4 regions of the Pseudoalteromonas sp. 31A1 genome follow, and region 1 is predicted to be linked to each of the others. Evidence: predicted binding sites of a transcription regulator. Region 1 holds the regulator's gene; each other region holds the start of a gene.

Region 1 (4,824 bases):
TAAGCTCATTGCCTATCAAGAATTAAAAGACAAACTCAACCTTAGCGATGAACAAATTGCTTATATCGGTGATGATGGTCCTGACATGCCCGTTATGGAATTAGTCGGCTTTGCTGTTGCAGTAAATGATGCCCATCCACTTATTAAACGTTTATCACACTATGTAACGCAAATGCCTGGCGGCTTTGGTGCAGTAAGAGAGCTTACCGACTTGCTCATGCTTGAAAATGGTAAAGCATTGACTACACAAGGCACTAGTTCATGAATGCAGCGCGCATAATATTAAGCGTTTTATTCATTAGCTGTATGGTTTGGCTTTGGTACCCTTATTTTACACAAACAAATATTGTGCCTCAGACTGAGCCTGAAGTTATTGCCAAGCCTGATTACATAGCCATAGAACTCAAACAAACAGCCTATGACGAACAAGGTAAAATTAGCCACAAAGTCACTGCGGCTAAAATGGAGCTATATCAACAATTAGGTTTTACGTTTTTTGAAAAACCTATTTTTACTTTATATAACGAAAAGCAAACGTGGCAAATAAATGCAGACGAAGCAACATTATACGAAGACAAACAATTAATTTTAGAAGGCAATGTGGTTGCCAAAAACTTAACCGATAACGCCATGATAGACAAAATCAATGCTGATAATATTCAGGTAGATATAAAGCTATTAACAATGCGTTCGGAGCAACCCGTTATCATCACTGGACCCAATTTAAAAATCACTGGTAAAGGCCTAGAAGCCGACTTAAAAACCGAAGTGATAAAACTAATTAACCATACGCGAACCATATATTATGACCAATAAAATATTAAAATCACTTATTATTCCTACACTTATACTAGCGTTTAATAGTAGTGCTGCAGAGCAAAACACGCAACCGGCTGCAAATCAAATTTCAATAAGCGCCGATAAGCAAGAAGGTCAATTAAAAGCTAATGTCGGGATTTTTGAGAAAAACGTTGAAATTATTCACGGTAACCGCCGTATCACAGCCGACCGCTTAGAAGTACATAAACGCGATGAACTTGGCGATAATAAACAATTATTAATTGCTACAGGTAGCCCTGCGCACTTTGAAGAAAAGCAATCAGATGGCACGACTATGAGCGCCAGTGCTGACGAAGTACGTTATGATGTATCTAAGCGTTTTTTAACGCTTGTTGGTAATGCACAAGTATCGCAAGCGGGACAAAAAATAAATGCTAAAAGCATTACCTACGATATAGAGCAGCAGCTAATCAGTGCCGAAAAAGATGAAAACTCAACTGACCGCGTTCACACAATTTTAGTACCAATCGAGACTAAAAAAAGTAAAAAAAGCGACAAAGGTCAACCATGAGCACATTAAAAGCAGAGCTATTAGCAAAGAGCTATAAAGGCCGTGAAGTTGTAAAAAACGTCGGCCTTGAAGTCAAAGCTGGCAGTATTGTTGGCTTACTTGGCCCTAACGGCGCAGGTAAAACTACCACGTTTTATATGATAGTAGGACTTGTACCTAGCGACAAAGGTAAAATATCGATAGACGATAACGATATTACTCTTTTACCTATGCATAGTCGTGCTAGATTAGGCATTGGCTACTTACCGCAAGAGTCTTCAATATTCAGAAAGCTGACTGTTTATCAAAACTTAATGGCCATTTTAGAAACGCGCAAAGAGTTAAATAAACAAGCTAGAGAAGACACTCTCGATAAATTATTAGATGAATTTAGCATACAACACATTCGTGATAGCCAAGGTATGGCATTGTCGGGTGGCGAACGTCGTCGTGTTGAAATAGCACGTGCGCTGGCAGCAGATCCTAAATTTATATTACTGGATGAACCATTTGCAGGTGTTGACCCGATTTCGGTATTAGACATAAAGAAAATAATAGAACATCTTAAAAATCGTGGGATTGGTGTATTAATTACCGATCATAACGTAAGAGAAACCCTTGATGTTTGTGAAAAAGCCTACATTGTTTCTCATGGGGAGCTGATTGCATCAGGTACTCCAGAACACGTATTAAATGATAAAACAGTACGCGATGTTTACTTAGGCGAGCAATTTAGGCTGTAACATTTACGCCATGTCTTTAAGCATCTGCTAGTATTAATTATAACAACATAAAAGGATTGTTAGAGATACATGAGGCAATCACTACAGCTGCGCATGGGCCAGCAACTTACAATGACTCCACAGCTGCAACAAGCTATTCGTTTGTTGCAACTCAGTACATTGGATCTCCAGCAAGAAATACAAGAAGCTCTCGACAGCAACCCGCTATTAGAGGTTGAAGAAGCAGACTATTCAGAAGACGCTGCAGGTAAAAACGAGCAAAAAGCAGATACAGATGACATAACTGTTAGCGCATCTGCCGATGATGCTCCAAGCGAATACGAACAAGATAGTGGTGAAGCACTTGCAAAAGACACGCTAAGTGACGACATGGCTATGGATGTTAGTTGGGATGAGTACATGAGTGCCGCCCCAGCAGCATCATCGGGTCCGATGCCTGAAGACGAATCAATATACCAAGGCGCCTCTACTGAAACGCTCCATGAGTATTTAATGTGGCAGTTACAACTAACGCCATTTAGCCCTACAGACGAAGCTATTGCTATTGCTATTGTAGAAGCCGTCGATGATTCAGGTATTTTAACACTAAGCTGCGAAGAGATTTTAGAAAGCTTTAATCAAGAAAACGAAGATGATAACGAAGTCGAACTTGATGAAATTGAAGCTGTATTAAAACGCATCCAACTGTTTGATCCTGTTGGTATTGCCGCACGTAGTTTACAAGAGTGTTTGTGTATTCAGCTTAACCAGTTTGATAAAGAAACACCTTACATTAATGAAACAAAAATGATTTTAACCGAGCATATTGATTTATTAGCTGCTCGTGACTATCGTACATTAATGAAGAAAACTAAGCTCAAAGAAGAAGAGCTTAAAGAAGTAATGACATTAATACATACTCTTAGCCCTAAACCTGCAGATACTATTGTAAGAGAAGAATCTGAGTATGTTATTCCTGATGTGTCAGTTAAAAAAATTAAAGGCCGCTGGGTTGTTGAGTTAAACCCAGACAGCATGCCTAAAATTCGTGTTAATAGCCAATACGCGGCAATGTCTCGCACTGTAAAATCCAGTGGTGACAGCCAGTTTATTCGCTCGCATTTACAAGAAGCTAAATGGTTTATTAAAAGCTTAGAAAGTAGAAACGACACGCTATTAAAAGTAACAAATTGTATTGTTAAGCAACAACAAGGCTTTTTTGAACACGGTCCTGAAGCCATGAAACCAATGGTTTTAAATGATGTTGCTGAAATGGTAGAAATGCACGAATCAACAATTTCGCGCGTAACAACCCAAAAGTATATGCACACACCCCGTGGTATATTTGAGCTTAAATATTTTTTCTCAAGCCATGTAAGCACCGAAAACGGTGGTGAATGTTCATCTACAGCAATCCGTGCGCTTATCCGAAAATTAATCGCAGCAGAAAACTCAGCAAAACCATTGAGTGATAGCAAAATAGCGGATATATTGGCTGAGCAAGGAATTAAAGTAGCGAGACGTACAATCGCAAAATACCGCGAATCTCTGGCTATTCCACCGTCAAATCAGCGTAAAAGTTTGATTTAAGACGCAAAAAAAAGAGGGTAATGCTTATGCAACTAAACTTAACTGGTCGTCACGTAGAATTAACCGATTCACTAAGAGACTATATTAATACCAAATTTGCGAAGCTAGAAAGACACTCTGATCATATTAATAATGTTCATGTCATTCTCGATGTAGAAAAATTAAATCAAAAAGCAGAAGCCACCATACACGTAAGCGGTGCTGAGCTATTTGCCTCTACAGAACATCAAGATATGTATGCCGCCATTGACTCGTTGATCGACAAGCTCGATCGACAAGTAATTAAACACAAAGAGAAGCTTGCTCGACACTAATATGATGAAATTAAGCTCACTTATATGCCAGGACTGCAGCAAAGCTGCGGTCCTTTTTAATAGCAAAAAAAGAATTTTAGAGTTCATTAGCGAACTTGCTCACGACAAACTTCCGTATTTACCGCAACAAGATATTCTTAATGCTTTAATGAGCAGAGAAAAATTGGGTAGTACAGGTATAGGGCGTGGCATTGCCATTCCTCATGGAAGAATGAGCGGTGCAGAAGAGCCTTTGGCTTTAGTACTCGTTAGCGAAACTCCAATAAATTTTGATGCGATCGATAATCGCCCTGTTGATATTTTCGTCGCACTCATCGTACCAGATGGCGATAACCAGCAGCACTTAAAGACTCTAGCAACCATTGCTGATAAACTAAACAACAAAGATTTTTGTAAACAGTTACGCAGTGCAAAATCAGATACTGAGCTTTACCAAGTTATTGTCAATCAATCATAGTTTTATAAAGGGTGTTAAATGGAGTTAATTATCATAAGCGGCCGTTCTGGTTCTGGAAAGTCGGTTGCTTTACGCGTTGTAGAAGATTTAGGTTATTATTGCGTAGATAATATTCCAGTTAACTTGCTTCCTTCATTAGTTCGCAGTGTGTCTGATAGCTATGATAAAATTGCTGTTAGCATTGATGTGCGTAACATCCCTAAACAACAAGATGAATTTAACGATATTCTTGAATACTTGCCTGGCTTTGCAAAACCTACGTTATTTTATTTAGATAGCGACGATCAAACATTGATCAAACGTTTTTCTGAAACTCGTAGATTACACCCACTATCAATTGACTCGTTGCCTCTTGATTTAGCCATCAAAAAAGAAAAAGAATTACTTGATGTATTAATCACCCGCGCCGAC
Region 2 (4,824 bases), on a different contig from region 1:
CCTTGCATAAATGGGCTTTCTACAGTGCGTTCAACTGTTGCGCCATTTGGTATACGACCAACTGTAGGGGTGTTAATTACAACCTTACTACCATCAAGGCCTTGTGCGCCTAAGCCACCAACAATTAAGCTTCCTTGTGCAATTGCATACACGTTACCGTCTACACCCTTTAAAAAAGTTTGTAGTAAAGTACCGCCACGTAAACTGCCTGCACTACCAATAGAAGAAACCGTAATATCTATTGTTTGCCCGGGCTTTCTAAATGCGGGTAATTCTGCATGCACAGCAACAGCGGCAACATTTTTAATTTTAGGACTTTGAGTTGAAGGCAGCGTAATACCAAAGCTGTTCAACATGCCTCTAAAACTTTGTTGTGTATATGAGTTTTGCTCACCAGTGCCCGGTAAACCAACCACTAAGCCATAACCAACTAATTGGTTAGAGCGCACGCCCTCAACCATAGACACATCTTTTATGCGCTCAGCACTGGCAGTAAACTGCCAACCCAATAACGCAACTAAACATAAAGCTTTAAGGCTATTCATGTTGTTACCCTCTAAAATGGAAACAGCGAACTGCTAAAGAAACGTGTAAGCCAACCAGGACTTTGCGCTTCTTGCGTTTGCCCTTTACCTGAGTATTGAATACGTGCATTAGCAATACGATTTGATTCAACCGTATTATCGGCGCTTACGTCTTGAGGGCGTACTAGCCCTTCTAAACGAATAAACTCTTCACCGGTATTAAGCGTTAGCCATTTTTCGCCGCGTATAACTAAGTTACCATTAGGTAAAACGCGCATTACATTAACCGAAATATCACCCACTAAGCTGTTTGACTGGTTTGATTTTGAATCGCCCGTAAACGACGAATCGCTACCAATACCAAACTGAATACTATCGCCACCTATATTTACAGGTAGACCACCTAAGCCAATCACTGGGTCTAAGCTTGCGTCGGTTTCTTTGTCTGTTTCTGTTTTAGCGGCTTTTGTTGCTTGAGTAGACTCTTGCAATTTAACCGTAATTATATCGCCAGTACGTAGCGCTTTTTTATCAGAATATAAGTCGTTTGATGTATGAGTATTAAACAATGAACCTGTGGCTACCAGCGGCTCTAAAATAGGCTCGGGGTACATAGGTGCGTAGTAAGGGTCGTCCTGCACTACTTCACTATTTTGCGTAGACATACAGCCACTTAAAAATAACGTGCCCGCTGTAAATAAAATAATATTACGCATAATTCCCCCTACTCTATTAAAGCTGTTGATTGATATAACTCATCATTTCGTCAACGGCCGAAATTACTTTTGAGTTCATTTCGTAAATACGCTGAGTTTCTATTAGATTTACGAGCTCTTCAGTTACATTTACGTTTGAAGTTTCGAGTGAGCCTTGAATAATGCTACCTAACCCTTCAACACCAGGGTTACCTTGTACCGGCGCACCACTTACAGCTGTTTCGGTATAAAGATTTTGACCGATTGGCTCAAGACCCGACGGATTAATAAAATCACTAATAGTCAGCTGACCAATGACCACGTTATCGGCTTGGCCTGCAACACGTACAGATACTTCGCCGTCTTGCGAAACCGTAATTGATTGCGCGTCATCTGGTACATTCATTTCTGGCTGAATCACATAACCTGCGCCCGATGTAACAATTCGTCCATCGCCATCGGTAGTAAACTGGCCGTTGCGCGAGTAAGCAATATTGCCATCTGGTTGCAGTACTTCAAAAAAACCTTCGCCAGAAATCATCCAATCTAGTGAGTTTTCGGTGGTCAACATGTTGCCTTGCGTAAACTCTTTTTGGTTAGCTACAACTTTTGCACCCGCACCTAACATTAGGCCCGATGGCATTTCGGTATCTTGCGATGAACGACCGCCCGGCTGATTAATATTTTGATAAAGTAAATCTTCAAATATAGCGCGACTTTTTTTGTAACCTACGGTACTCGCATTCGCTAAGTTATTTGAAATAACCGATATATCGGTTTGTTGGGCGTCTAGCCCCGTTTTACTGATCCACAATGCTGGATTCATAATCGTGTCCTCACTTTAAAGTTAAACAATGCGTAACAGCTGATCTTGACGCTCGTCAATTTCTTCAGCTGTTTTCATTAATTTCACTTGTAATTCAAATTGGCGCTGGTGGCTTATCATGTCGACCATTTCGTGAACTGGGTTCACATTCGACATTTCAAGCGAACCACTTAAAACTTTTACATTGGCAGAGGTATCTACTGTTACATTTGCTTTTGGTCTAAATAAACCATCGTTACCTTTTTCGAGCTGTGAGCTATTTGCTTCTACCACTCTAAGCGTGTCTATTTCTTCTAAAAAGTTAGCGGGGGCGCCTTGTGGTCGAACTTGAATAGCGCCATCTTGGCTAAACCCTATTTTTTCGACTGGGACGGGTAAAATAACAGGTCCCCCTTCGCCAATAACTTGACGACCGTGGCTGGTTACGAGCATGCCTTGAGCTGTAACGTTTAACGTACCCACTTTGGTGTAAGCTTCATTACCGGAGGCATCTTGCACAGCAAGCCATGCGTTATCGCTCATTGCGATATCTAAGTCTCGCCCGGTTTGAACAATGCCACCCGATACCATGTTTGAACCCGGACGCTCTTGCATTGAAAATACACGTGTAGGCAAACCTTCGCCAAACGCTTGCATAGAACGCGCCTGCGCAAAGTCAGCTTTAAAACCCGTTGTATTTGCATTTGCCAAATTATTGGCTTTTAAAGCAAGCCCTTGTAGGCTTTGCTTAGCGCCAGAGGCCGCAATGTAGACCATTTTGTCCATAGTATCGACTCACATAAAAAATCTCTGAACTTACAAATGCAAAATAGATGCCAGATTAAATTTGACGCAACATTGAGAGGTATTTAGAAGGGCTTGCAAAGAGGACTTATAAAAAAGGCTGCAAAAATGCAGCCTCATATATTTAATAGGGTTTAGCTTATCGAATCTGCAAAATACTTTGCTGAATAGTTGAGTTAACTTCAAGCGCACGTGAGTTTGCTTGGTAATTACGCTGTGCAGTAATTAAGTCTACAAGCTCATTAGTAAGGTTAGTATTTGATTGCTCAAGTGCTGATGAGTTAATTCCACCAAACGTACCCGAACCAGCTTCACCCGCTACAGGTTCACCTGAATCAATACTTTGCTTCCAGCTTGTATCACCCACTTGTGATAACCCTTGTGAATTTGGAAAACGTACCATAGCCACTTGGCCTAGGAATGTTGAGTCACCATTACTGTAAGAAGCGACAATTTTACCGTCTGTTCCTATATCAATTCCGGCTAAACGACCAACCGTTGAGCCATCTTGATCGAGTGCTTTTACTTCAAAACCACTTGAATACTGAGTTGGGATACGTCCTGCCGTGTTATTTTCATCGCGCCAGTTAAGCTCAATACCAGTACCTGGGAAAGTTGCACCATTGTCTAGTAATGTTGATAAACCAGCACCAGAACCCGCTGGTAGTAGTATTTCATCAAAAGTAGTTGTATTTGTATTTGCCACACCACCTGTTGTTGATGGTAAACCACTTGAGTTAAAACCAAGGGTGGTAAGTGGTGTATAAGGCGCGGTTTGTTCTCCACCAGTTGTGCCATCAACTACTTTGCCATCGAGTGTTGCGTATACTTCCCAACTGTTATCTGTACCACCTGCTGCGGCATCATCTTCTTTAGCAAAAAAGTATTGTAAAATATGTGGTTCACCTAGTGAATCATATACCGTTGTTGACGTAGATGAGTTATAAGTACCACTAGAAGCAGGGTCAAAATCTAGACCTGTTGGATCCGCCGTTGCATCTAAGTTAAACGACAAAAATACATTTTCTGTTGCGCGAGGTGAACCAGACGAATCAGGGATTTGAATTGGATCAGTTGTGCTCAAACTTACCGACGTTGTATCACCTGTAGATGAATCAACTGGGAATGCTTGTAAAAAGTTACCTTTTGCGTCAACCATAAAGTTATCTTGGTTAAGCTTAAATGCACCTGCACGTGTATATGTTAAATCTTGCGAAGATAAATCGTCGGTCATCGCAAAATAACCTTCACCAGTGATTGCTAAATCAAGTGAGTTATTTGTAAATTGCAGTGAGCCTTGATGAAACTGCTGCGCAACCATGGTTGTTTGCACACCGTCACCATTTTTAGTCTTACCAGAGCTAAATACTGATGAAGCGTAAACATCGGCAAACTCAGCGCGTGACTCTTTAAAACCTGTGGTATTAACGTTTGCAATATTATTTGCCGTTACGTCTAAATCTTTTTGCGCGGCAGCAAGGCCGGTTAATGCAATATTGAAGCTCATAATTCACCTCTAACCTGTTAGTCTGTGGCCTGCTAGCAGGCGAAAAATACTAAAATTTATTACGCGATTTCTGCTACATCTGTCAGCCTAACCGCACCTTCTTTAGTGTTAATAATAATGCCACTTGAGCCATTAATATTAACGCTTTCAATGTTCTTGAATGTAGCAATGGGCAAGCTTGAAAATTCGCCGTCAGTACTTCCTTCGGCGGTTACTGAGTATTCACCTTCAGGTAAACGCTCACCGGCTTCATTTTTGCCATCCCACGCAAAACGTACTGCACCTGCTGATTGAGAACCCATATCAATAGTTCTCACTAGCTGACCTGATGCATCTGTCACTTTAATTTTTAAGTTATCAACGGCTTCTTCTGCCACTGCAGAGCCTCTGGCATCACCCGTTTCATTTAAATCCAGGGTGTTTGACTCAAGTAAAGCTTGCTTGCCAACAAGTGTTGATGCTTGCAATGCTGAATTTGATGTCATAGAA
Region 3 (4,824 bases), on a different contig from region 1:
AAAATCCACAAGCCGATATGAAAACAGTGGCTGCAATGCTTGGCATGGATGAGAGCAAAATTAATGTTCACGTTACCATGTTAGGGGGCGGTTTTGGGCGTAAGTCAAAACCTGACTTCTCAGCAGAAGCGGCTTACCTTTCAATGAAAGTAGGCAAACCTATTCGTGTTCAATGGACGCGTGAAGACGACATACAACATGGTTTTTACCATGCAGTTTCGGCTCAGCACATTGAAGCATCGCTAGATAAAAATGGCGCTATAGAATCGTATTTACACCGCACCGCGTTTTCACCAATTACCTCTACCTTTTCAGAAGGGGCAACTACGCCAGGAAGCTTTGAACTGCGCTTAGGGTTTACCGACAACCCAATTAACACACCTAACATGAAGTTAGAAAACGGTGATGCGCAAGCCAAAGCACGAATTGGTTGGATGCGTTCTGTATCAAATATTTTTCATGCCTTTGCTATTCAGTCATTTATTGGCGAAGCAGCGCACAAAGCGGGTCGCGACCAAAAAGACTATTTATTAGAAACTATAGGTCCAAGCCGAATCCTTGATGTAACTGAGCAAAATGCCACATACGATAATTACGGTGGCGATAAAGCGGTTTATCCTCTAGATATTGGCAGACTGCGCCATGTTATTGAAAAAGTAGCTGACATGAGTAAGTGGGGGCGAGAGCTACCTAAAGGTCGAGGTTTAGGTATTGCAGCGCATAGAAGCTTTTTAACTTACGTAGCGACGGTAGTTGAAGTAGCAGTGTCGGATACTGGCGATTTAAAAGTAATTAAATCGTGGGTTGCCATTGATGCGGGTACGGTTGTAAACACCGACACCGTTAAAAACCAAACCCAAGGTGGCTCTATTTACGGTATTACAACTGCAATCAGCGATGGTATTACCTTTGATAAAGGGCGCGTACAGCAAAGTAACTTTCATGATTATCGCGTACCGCGTATGAGCGACGCACCGCTTGAGATTGACGTTGAAATTGTACAAAGTGATGCACCACCAGCAGGGGTAGGCGAGCCGTCTACACCAGTTTATGCGCCAGCATTATGTAATGCTATTTTTGCAGCGTGCGGAAAGCGTATTAGGCAGTTACCGATTGGTAACCAATTAAAAGCGTAGCTAAATAACCTACAGCTTAAACAAAAAAACCGCCAAATGGCGGTTTTTTTAAAAGCGGTTAACGCGTTTTAACGACCTTTTTCAAACTCATCAACTTCACGCTCTGCTTCTTCTTTAGATTTACCGTATTGCTGCTGAATTTTACCAACTAGCTCTGTACGGCTACCTTCAATTTTATCTAAATCGTCGTTGGTAAGATCGCCCCATTTTTGTTGAGCCTTACCTTTAAGTTCTTTCCAATTACCTTCGATACGATCGCTGTTCATAAGTTTATCCTTACTTTAGGTTAGTGAATTAACTGTCAGTTATAAAGTAGCAAGCCTTGTACCAAAGAATAATAATGGTTTTATTGTTTTTATTATCAGTTGGTTATATTTTTATGTTGAGCGATTTTGTTTTTAATATTGCGCTATTTATTAAAAAATATACATAGCAGCCTGTAATTATTGCTGACATAAGTTACGCCGCTTTGATGTAACTCATTCTTAAATTTTTGTTTTAAGCTAATATGCAGGTATTAAACAAAGTAGTTAACCTGAGTGAGTTATGAATACAAAAACGTGTGAATACGGAGTGGATGACTGCTCATACAAAATGGCAGGTGAGTTAGCAGGTATTACACAATTGGTGAATGCGTTTTACGATAATATGGAAACTTTAAAAGAGGCTGAAAATATAAGGAGTATGCATTCAAAAGATTTATCAGCATCACGTAAAAAGCTCGCTTACTTTTTGTCGGGCTGGTTAGGTGGTCCTAAATTATACGCTGAACATTTTGGCAGTATAAATATTCCTCAAGCGCACAAACATTTACATGTAGGCATTGATGAAAGCGGTGCATGGTTGTTATGCATGCAAAAAGCGGTTGATGAGCAGCCTTACGAAGCCTCATTTAAAACTTACTTAATGGAGCAATTACGCGTACCGGCTGATCGAATTAGAATGGTATCCGGTAGTTAATAGCAATTATTAATAAACATCAATCGCAGCTAGGCTTTGGTTTTTTGTTACAATGCCTGCAAAGCAATTTAGGGTAAATAGCTGTGCTGCCGGTTCAAGACATATATCAACAACTCGTTACTACATTACAAAGTAATCCTATTACGTTATTACAAGCGCCGCCTGGTGCTGGTAAGTCTACGTGGTTACCACTACAACTTATGCGCGACGGGCATTTTAAACGCATTGTAATGCTAGAGCCACGCCGTTTAGCCGCGCGCAATATTGCCAGTTACTTAGCAAAGTGCCAAAACGAGAGTGTTGGGCAAAGTGTAGGTTTGCGGATTAGGGGCGAGAGTAAAGTCAGCGCTAATACGCGCCTTGAAATAGTAACCGAAGGCATGCTTACACGCATGCTGCAAAACGACCCCGAATTAAGCGATATAGATTTACTTATATTTGATGAATTTCATGAACGTTCAATTGCAGCCGATACCTCACTTGCCTTTGCGCTCGAGACCCAAAGTGCACTGCGTGAAGACTTAACCATCATGCTTATGTCGGCAACGCTAGATACTGAGCGTTACACTGCGTTTTTTGATTGCCCTGTAATTCAATCGAGCGGTCGCAGTTACCCAATAGACGAAGTCTACATACCCATAAAAGATGAAAGCCGCTGGCTTGATGCAATTCCTAGCATAATAAAACAAGCGCTTAATGAGCAAACAGGCAGTGCATTGGTATTTTTACCCGGGCAATTTGAAATACTACGGGTGCAGCAAGCACTTAGCGATTTACCCAGTAACTGCACTGTAGCAACGCTATTTGGCGAGCAAGATAAAGCCAATCAGCAAGCCGCTATTGCTCCTGCACCAAACGGTATGCGCAAAGTCGTGCTTACCACCAATGTAGCCGAAACCAGTTTAACTATTGAAGGCATACGCATTGTAATTGACAGCGGCAAGCGCCGTGCAGCGACCTTTAATTTAAAAACAGGGGTTACAGAGCTCACAACACAAAGTATATCGCGCTCCTCAGCTGTGCAGCGTGCAGGGCGTGCAGGGCGAATAGAGCCGGGCATTGTATATAGGCTGGGCTCTAAGCAAACCTTTGAGCGACGTAATAGCCACGACAATCCCGAAATACTCACATCAGACATAAGCCAACTTATGCTTGAGGCAAAGCAATGGGGAGCCAGTATTGATGAGCTAACCCTACTTGATAAGCCTACTGAGCAACAATGCGAGCAAGCAAGTAACCTGCTCAACATGCTAGAAGCTATTGATAGCAAGGGTAAGCTCACACCGCTTGGCAGTAAAATGTTAGGTTTTGGTGCTGATATTCGTTTGGCGCATATGCTACTAAAAGCACAAATACTTGATGACCAACTCCCTGGTATTTTTAGGCTCGCTATTTATTTAGTGGCATTACTTGAGAGCCGAGTAAACAGTGCAAACGAGTTGAGTTTAGCGTTGCATAGCCAACAGCAACGTCCGCATCCGGTATTTAAACAACAGTTAAAATATTGGCAAAGCCGCTTAAAAGTAAAAGACGAAAACAGCGAATTAAATACGCATTATATTAGTTTGCTAGTGGCATTGGCGTACCCCGATCGCATCGCTAAAAAACGCGGTAATGGTTACCTACTTGCCAATGGTGCAGGTGCTGAGTTAAATGCCGATTACTGGCACAACGACGATTACTTAGCTATAGCAACCATGGGCGGGCACAAAGGAGGGCGTATATTTTCAGCCACCGCGCTTAACCCATTTGAGTTACAAGAATTTTTACCGCATTTATTTAGTGAACTTACTCGCTGTGAGTTTGACGAAAAATCAGCACGTTTTATTCATCAAGATGAAGTAAAGCTCGGGGCTATAACGCTCAGCAGCCAGCCTAGTAAACAAAAACTAGATAAGAGCGAGCGCGCTAAAGCGTGGCTAAACTTATTTGCTAAACACGGTTTTGCATTATTTAACGAGCAACCTGATGCGCAGCAATTATTGATACGCATGAGCTTAACAAGTAAGTTATTACCCGATAAATTTCCACAAATAAATGAGCAACAACTCATTCAAAATGCAGCGCAGTGGCTAGGCGTGTTTTTAGAAGATATTAAAACGCTCACGCAGCTTAAAAAGTTTAACTACTTTGAAGCATTACAAAACTGTTTTGATTGGCAACAACAAACCGCTTTAAAAGCACTGTTACCACTGCGCTTAACGGTGCCAAGTGGCTCAAATATAAAAATAGAATACCAGCTTGATGGCCCCGCAAAGCTAAGCGTGCGTATGCAAGAAGTTTACGGCTTGACCAGTACGCCTATGCTTGCCAACGGTAAACTGCCACTGCTTATGGAGTTGCTATCGCCAGGTAAACGCTCACTGCAACTTACTCAAGATTTAGCACACTTTTGGGCTAGCAGTTACCGCGATGTGCAAAAGGAAATGAAAGGTCGTTACCCTAAGCATTTTTGGCCAGACGACCCAGCCAACAGCGTTGCAACGAATAGAGTAAAGAGCAAAATGTAGATTTTATACCAATTTTATTAAAAACATGATCATTTTATCGTATTAAATAGCGCACTCACTGCGTTAAAAATTATTCATATAGAACAACTATATGTCGTAATTTTTGCCTTGTTATTACGCTATTTTCTTAGCGCTATAATGAACACTAATTTAATGCAATTGGTATTAATTACTTAAAGTTACTTGTTTTATTATTGAGCGCATTAATATAGTGTACC
Region 4 (4,824 bases), on a different contig from region 1:
AGCCCAATGTATAGCCTTTGAGCACTTCTTCTAATAATCCAATCTCTTTGTCATCTTCTAAAAATAATCCTTTTTATATTATTTCATCTTAAATATTGCGTTAGATCAAAGTTAATATATTTGTAAGAACAATATCGACAGCTTTAGTTTATGTTAGCTATACGGTTAGTAGGTTTTAATTACCTCAAGTTATTCAACTCAATGTTGTATAGAAGGCTCGTATGGAAAAGGTTAAAATTTCGTCAGCGCATCAATCATCAAATCGTTCAGTAAACAAGTCTTCACATAATCAAAATTGCGATGAATGGAGCAAGCTCGATTTAGCACAATTACAAGCAAAGCTAAAAACATCATCCGACGGGTTAAGCCAAGCTGATGCCACACAAAGATTGGCACAATATGGACCTAACGAACTAGTTGAAGAAAAAACAAACCTACTACTCAAATTTTTATCTTACTTTTGGGGACCAATACCGTGGATGATCGAGGCTGCTATTATTTTATCTGCGCTTGCTAAGCACTGGGCTGATTTTTTTATTATTCTTGTATTATTGTTGTCCAACGTATTGGTTGGCTTTTGGGAAGAGCATCAAGCGGGTAATGCAATTGCTGCATTAAAAGCAAAATTAGCCAACAAAGCACGCGTTCGCCGCGATACTCAATGGCAAAATTTAAATGCCAGCGAGCTTGTACCAGGTGATGTTATTAGAATGCGGATGGGCGATATAGTGCCTGCAGATGCGCGTTTGCTCGATGGTGATTCAGTAGAAGTCGATCAATCATCACTTACGGGTGAGTCGTTACCGGTTGTAAAGTCGGCGGGTGAAACTGTTTATTCGGGCTCTATTATTCGCCAAGGTGAAATAGAAGCAATAGTTTACGCAACCGGCGCTAATACCTTTTTTGGTAAAACAGCACAGTTAGTGCAAGGGGAGCGAACCGCAAGTCATTTTCAGCGTGCGGTGCTTAAAATTGGTAATTATTTAATAATGCTTGCTGCGGCTTTAGTACTGCTTATAGTTATTGTTGCTTTGTTTCGCGATGATCCAATGATCACCACATTACAGTTTGCACTCGTATTAACTGTTGCTGCAATACCAGTTGCAATGCCAACAGTGCTATCAGTTACTATGGCTGTAGGCGCTCGTTTATTGGCTAAAAAGCAAGTGGTTGTAACACGTTTAGCTGCAATTGAAGAGCTAGCGGGTGTTGATATTCTTTGTTCTGATAAAACCGGCACATTGACACAAAACCTATTAACGTTGGGTGACCCGTTTTATATCGAAAACTCAATAAATAAAGGCTCTGCTGAGCAAGTTATATTGTACGCGGCATTAGCATCTCGCTCAGAAAATAACGATCCGATTGACTTAGCAGTATTACAAAGTGTAAAAGCTGAGCAGTATCTAGATTCTTATCATATAGAACATTTTCAGCCATTTGATCCTGTGAGCAAACGTACTGAAGCATTAATTAAAAATGCTGATGGCAAAACGTTTAAAGTGACCAAAGGTGCACCGCAGGTTATTTTAGCTTTGTCGGCTAATATTGAGGCAGTTAAAACTCAAGTTGAGGCATCAATAGATGAATTTGCAGCACGTGGGTTTCGCTCTTTAGCGGTTGCTAAAACAGACGAGCAAGGTAAATGGCAATTTATAGGCGTATTGCCACTTTTTGATCCACCGCGTGAAGAAGCAATACAAACCATTGCCGATGCAAAAGAAATGGGTATGAGTGTTAAAATGGTCACGGGCGACCAAGTAGCCATTGCGCGCGAAACTGCAAGTAAACTGGGTTTAGGGACAAACATTCTTGATGCTAGTGGATTTGGTGCAACTGAGTATCATCAAGCCACACAGTTAGATGATTCTATCGAGAGTGCTGACGGATTCGCACAAGTATTCCCTGAGCATAAATACCATATTATTGATGTGCTTCAGCATAGAGGGCACATTGTTGGCATGACAGGAGATGGCGTAAATGATGCGCCAGCACTTAAAAAAGCTGACTGTGGCATTGCTGTATCGGGTGCTACAGATGCAGCGCGTTCAGCAGCATCAATTGTGTTAATGACCGATGGCTTGTCGGTTATTATTGATGCAGTTAAAGAAAGCCGAAAAATATTTCAACGCATGAACAGTTACGCTATTTACAGGGTTGCTGAAACACTGCGCGTACTACTCTTTATGACAATGGCGATATTAATTTTTAACTTTTATCCGTTAACAGCAGTCATGATTGTAATGCTTGCTTTACTTAACGATGCCGCCATTTTGTCTATTGCATACGACAATGTGCATTATCAAAATAAGCCCGAGACATGGAATATGCGGCTCGTTTTAGGTATTGCATCTGTGCTGGGAATTGTAGGGCCAATTGCAGCCTTTGGTTTATTTTACTTAGGAGATAAAGTATTTGAACTCGACCGTCCTCATCTTCAAACATTAATGTACTTATTACTTTCTGTAGCAGGGCATTTGACTATATTTTTAGCGCGTACCCGAGGTCCATTTTGGTCTATTAAACCGTCTGCTATATTAATGGTCGCCGTATTTGGCACGCAAGTTATAGCAACACTTATTGCTGTTTATGGTGTGTTTATGACCCCACTAGGATGGGGATGGGCACTTGCTGTGTGGGCATATGCTTTGGTGTGGTTTTTTATTAACGATGGTTTAAAGCTAGTGGCGTATCGAATTTTTGATCCGACAGAAGCACCCTTACTAGAGAAGAGTTAGCATATAGGCTTAAAAAAATGGTTATAAGCCAAGTGGCTTATAACCAATAGTACACAAGGGAGTGTATATAAGGTGGTTCAATTATTTGTGAGTAAAGTTACTCACAAATAAAAAGTATTAGTGCATTGCATCATTATACTGCTTTGCCAAGCTTTGTTTTTGCCCTTCGGTTAGTGCTTTACCCGCTAATTGAAATACTTCGTGTTCTTCTTCACTTAAATGATGATGTACTAAATGATGCAGTTTTTTAGCTGCAACTAACCATGCAGACGAGCTCATTTCGGTATCTTCAAGTTGTTCAATTAATTCATCAATTTCGTGATGTTCAGCTACGCTGTGGCGCGCTTTTTCATGAGTTAAGTCATCAAACATAAGTGGGTTGTAAAAGTAACGTTCTTCAAATTTTGCGTGTTGTTCTAGTTCTGTTTTTAGCTCGTCCATTAGCGTGTGGCGCTGCTCTGTGTCGCCGTGCGTTTGAATAAGCGCATCTACCAATTCTCGTTGTTTGTCATGGTCATGACGTAGTGCTTCAAAAATATTCATAACTAATCCTTTTACAATTTATTTGCTTATATCACTAACTAGCAAACTAAATGCCAAATATTAAGTTGATGTATTTTATTGCTTTTATTTTGATTTTTTATTTTTGGGCTGCTATCACTGTAAATTTTACAGTGATATGAATGCAATAATTTCAGGCTTTTACGTAGTTCAATTATAGAAGTGAGTATAAATCCCTACAGAACCTTACAAATATTTACTGGTTGTTTATTTTATTGCAGTGATAAAGTAGCAACATTATTTAGGTACAATCTATATGTATTACTCCCACATATAATACCAATCGGTATAAATGCAGGTAGCACGTTAACTTAATAGGATAGTTTAAGGATGAACACAAAAAGCCCCATCACCGCATTATTGCTGTGCGCTTTACTGAGTGCATGTAGTACTGCCCCACGTTCTGACCCTAACTTATGCATTGAAGAGGCTGAAACGGTTGATCGAAATGGCGCTCAAACAAGCTCAGAAGTTTATAATCAATGCATTAGCGCACAAATTAAAAAGGATGAAAAAAATGACACTTTTTTTGATGCTATAGGTACGTTCTTTTTTGAATTTTTTGTAATGGTGGTAGAAAAGTAAATAGGCTAACTTGCAGCTGTAATTTAAAGTAAATAAGTTGCGTAAAAATAGGATTGGTTATGAAGCAATTATTGATAGCAATTCCACTTTTTTTATTACTAAGCGCTTGTGCGGCACAGCCTTACGCAGGCTCGGCAAAATGTATGGAACAAGCAGATATTGCATACGAAACCGATACACGTAAAAATGAGACATTAGATAATGAATGCAAAGCTGCAAAAGTAAATACGCCTAATAAAGAGCTTGAGAATCATGGCTTGGTTGATAGAAGCCTTTTGCAGCTAATCGTTAGCGTTTTAAATAGCGTGTTTCAGTAATACAGCATTAATATGATTAAAGGTATGTATGAGGGAAGAACTAAGAGCAAAAATAATTACCGTATGCGATAAAAAAATAGCAGTTAAAGGCGAAAATGTAGGGCTTTCTTTTTATGCATTTTTTGCTAATAAAAACGACGACCCAGCGCTACTTATGGAAGCTGCTACTTGGTGGATACACACCCATAAATTAGATCATTTTGTAAAAGCAAAGACCATCAAAAAAATGATCTTAGATGGGCTTTAGTCAAGTAAATGAGCCAATACTTTTAGCTGTGTTTATTTAATCAACAACGACTTGGTTTCTTCCGTTTTCTTTTGCTTTATAAAGTAATTTATCTGCATGTTTAATAAGAACATCTAGTGTGCTTTTTAAAGGGCCACTTACAGAGGCCCCTGCACTAAAGGTGATTTTTGTATCACTAGGAAAGTCTTCTATATTACTGCAATGCTTGGCGAAGCTAATGGCGAGCTGGTCAAATATATCGCGAATTATTCGTTCATCAACCGTATTTAGTGCAAATAACCATTCTTCGCCGCCGTAACGACCAAACTGATGATCATTACATAGTGTTTCTTTTGCAGCTTTTGCAAAGGCAATAAGAACTAAATCTCCAACATCG

What was found. The regulator sigma-54, encoded in region 1, starts transcription at its own class of promoters, with help from an activator protein. The targets are predictions, from matches to a motif close to GTTGGCACGNNNNTNGNNT.
Region 2: a site for sigma-54 is predicted at 2,847-2,865, ahead of GQR52_RS19425 (flagellar basal body rod protein FlgF). Genes of this name have one in related genera too.
Region 3: a site for sigma-54 is predicted at 1,450-1,468, ahead of GQR52_RS11300 (CsbD family protein). Genes of this name have one in related genera too.
Region 4: a site for sigma-54 is predicted at 3,321-3,339, ahead of GQR52_RS15100 (hemerythrin domain-containing protein). Genes of this name have one in related genera too.

The regions. Positions count from the first base shown of each region.
Region 1 covers NZ_WTKY01000003.1:331,536-336,359, forward strand. Annotated here, with positions in the region: gene kdsC (3-deoxy-manno-octulosonate-8-phosphatase KdsC) at 1-265, shown strand, start outside; gene lptC (LPS export ABC transporter periplasmic protein LptC) at 262-816, shown strand; gene lptA (lipopolysaccharide transport periplasmic protein LptA) at 806-1,351, shown strand; gene lptB (LPS export ABC transporter ATP-binding protein) at 1,348-2,073, shown strand; gene GQR52_RS05410 (RNA polymerase factor sigma-54) at 2,143-3,642, shown strand; gene hpf (ribosome hibernation promoting factor) at 3,669-3,956, shown strand; gene ptsN (PTS IIA-like nitrogen regulatory protein PtsN) at 3,961-4,413, shown strand; gene rapZ (RNase adapter RapZ) at 4,432-4,824, shown strand, end outside.
Region 2 covers NZ_WTKY01000035.1:11,989-16,812, reverse strand. Annotated here, with positions in the region: gene GQR52_RS19440 (flagellar basal body P-ring protein FlgI) at 1-545, opposite strand, end outside; gene flgH (flagellar basal body L-ring protein FlgH) at 557-1,240, opposite strand; gene flgG (flagellar basal-body rod protein FlgG) at 1,257-2,045, opposite strand; gene GQR52_RS19425 (flagellar basal body rod protein FlgF) at 2,067-2,810, opposite strand; gene flgE (flagellar hook protein FlgE) at 2,968-4,335, opposite strand; gene GQR52_RS19415 (flagellar hook assembly protein FlgD) at 4,395-4,824, opposite strand, start outside.
Region 3 covers NZ_WTKY01000010.1:124,324-129,147, forward strand. Annotated here, with positions in the region: gene GQR52_RS11295 (molybdopterin cofactor-binding domain-containing protein) at 1-1,136, shown strand, start outside; gene GQR52_RS11300 (CsbD family protein) at 1,205-1,402, opposite strand; gene GQR52_RS11305 (group II truncated hemoglobin) at 1,683-2,096, shown strand; gene hrpB (ATP-dependent helicase HrpB) at 2,180-4,606, shown strand.
Region 4 covers NZ_WTKY01000017.1:35,768-40,591, reverse strand. Annotated here, with positions in the region: gene GQR52_RS15105 (plasma-membrane proton-efflux P-type ATPase) at 222-2,738, shown strand; gene GQR52_RS15100 (hemerythrin domain-containing protein) at 2,856-3,281, opposite strand; gene GQR52_RS15095 (hypothetical protein) at 3,630-3,884, shown strand; gene GQR52_RS15090 (hypothetical protein) at 3,944-4,201, shown strand; gene GQR52_RS15085 (DUF6500 family protein) at 4,230-4,448, shown strand; gene GQR52_RS15080 (GGDEF domain-containing protein) at 4,485-4,824, opposite strand, start outside.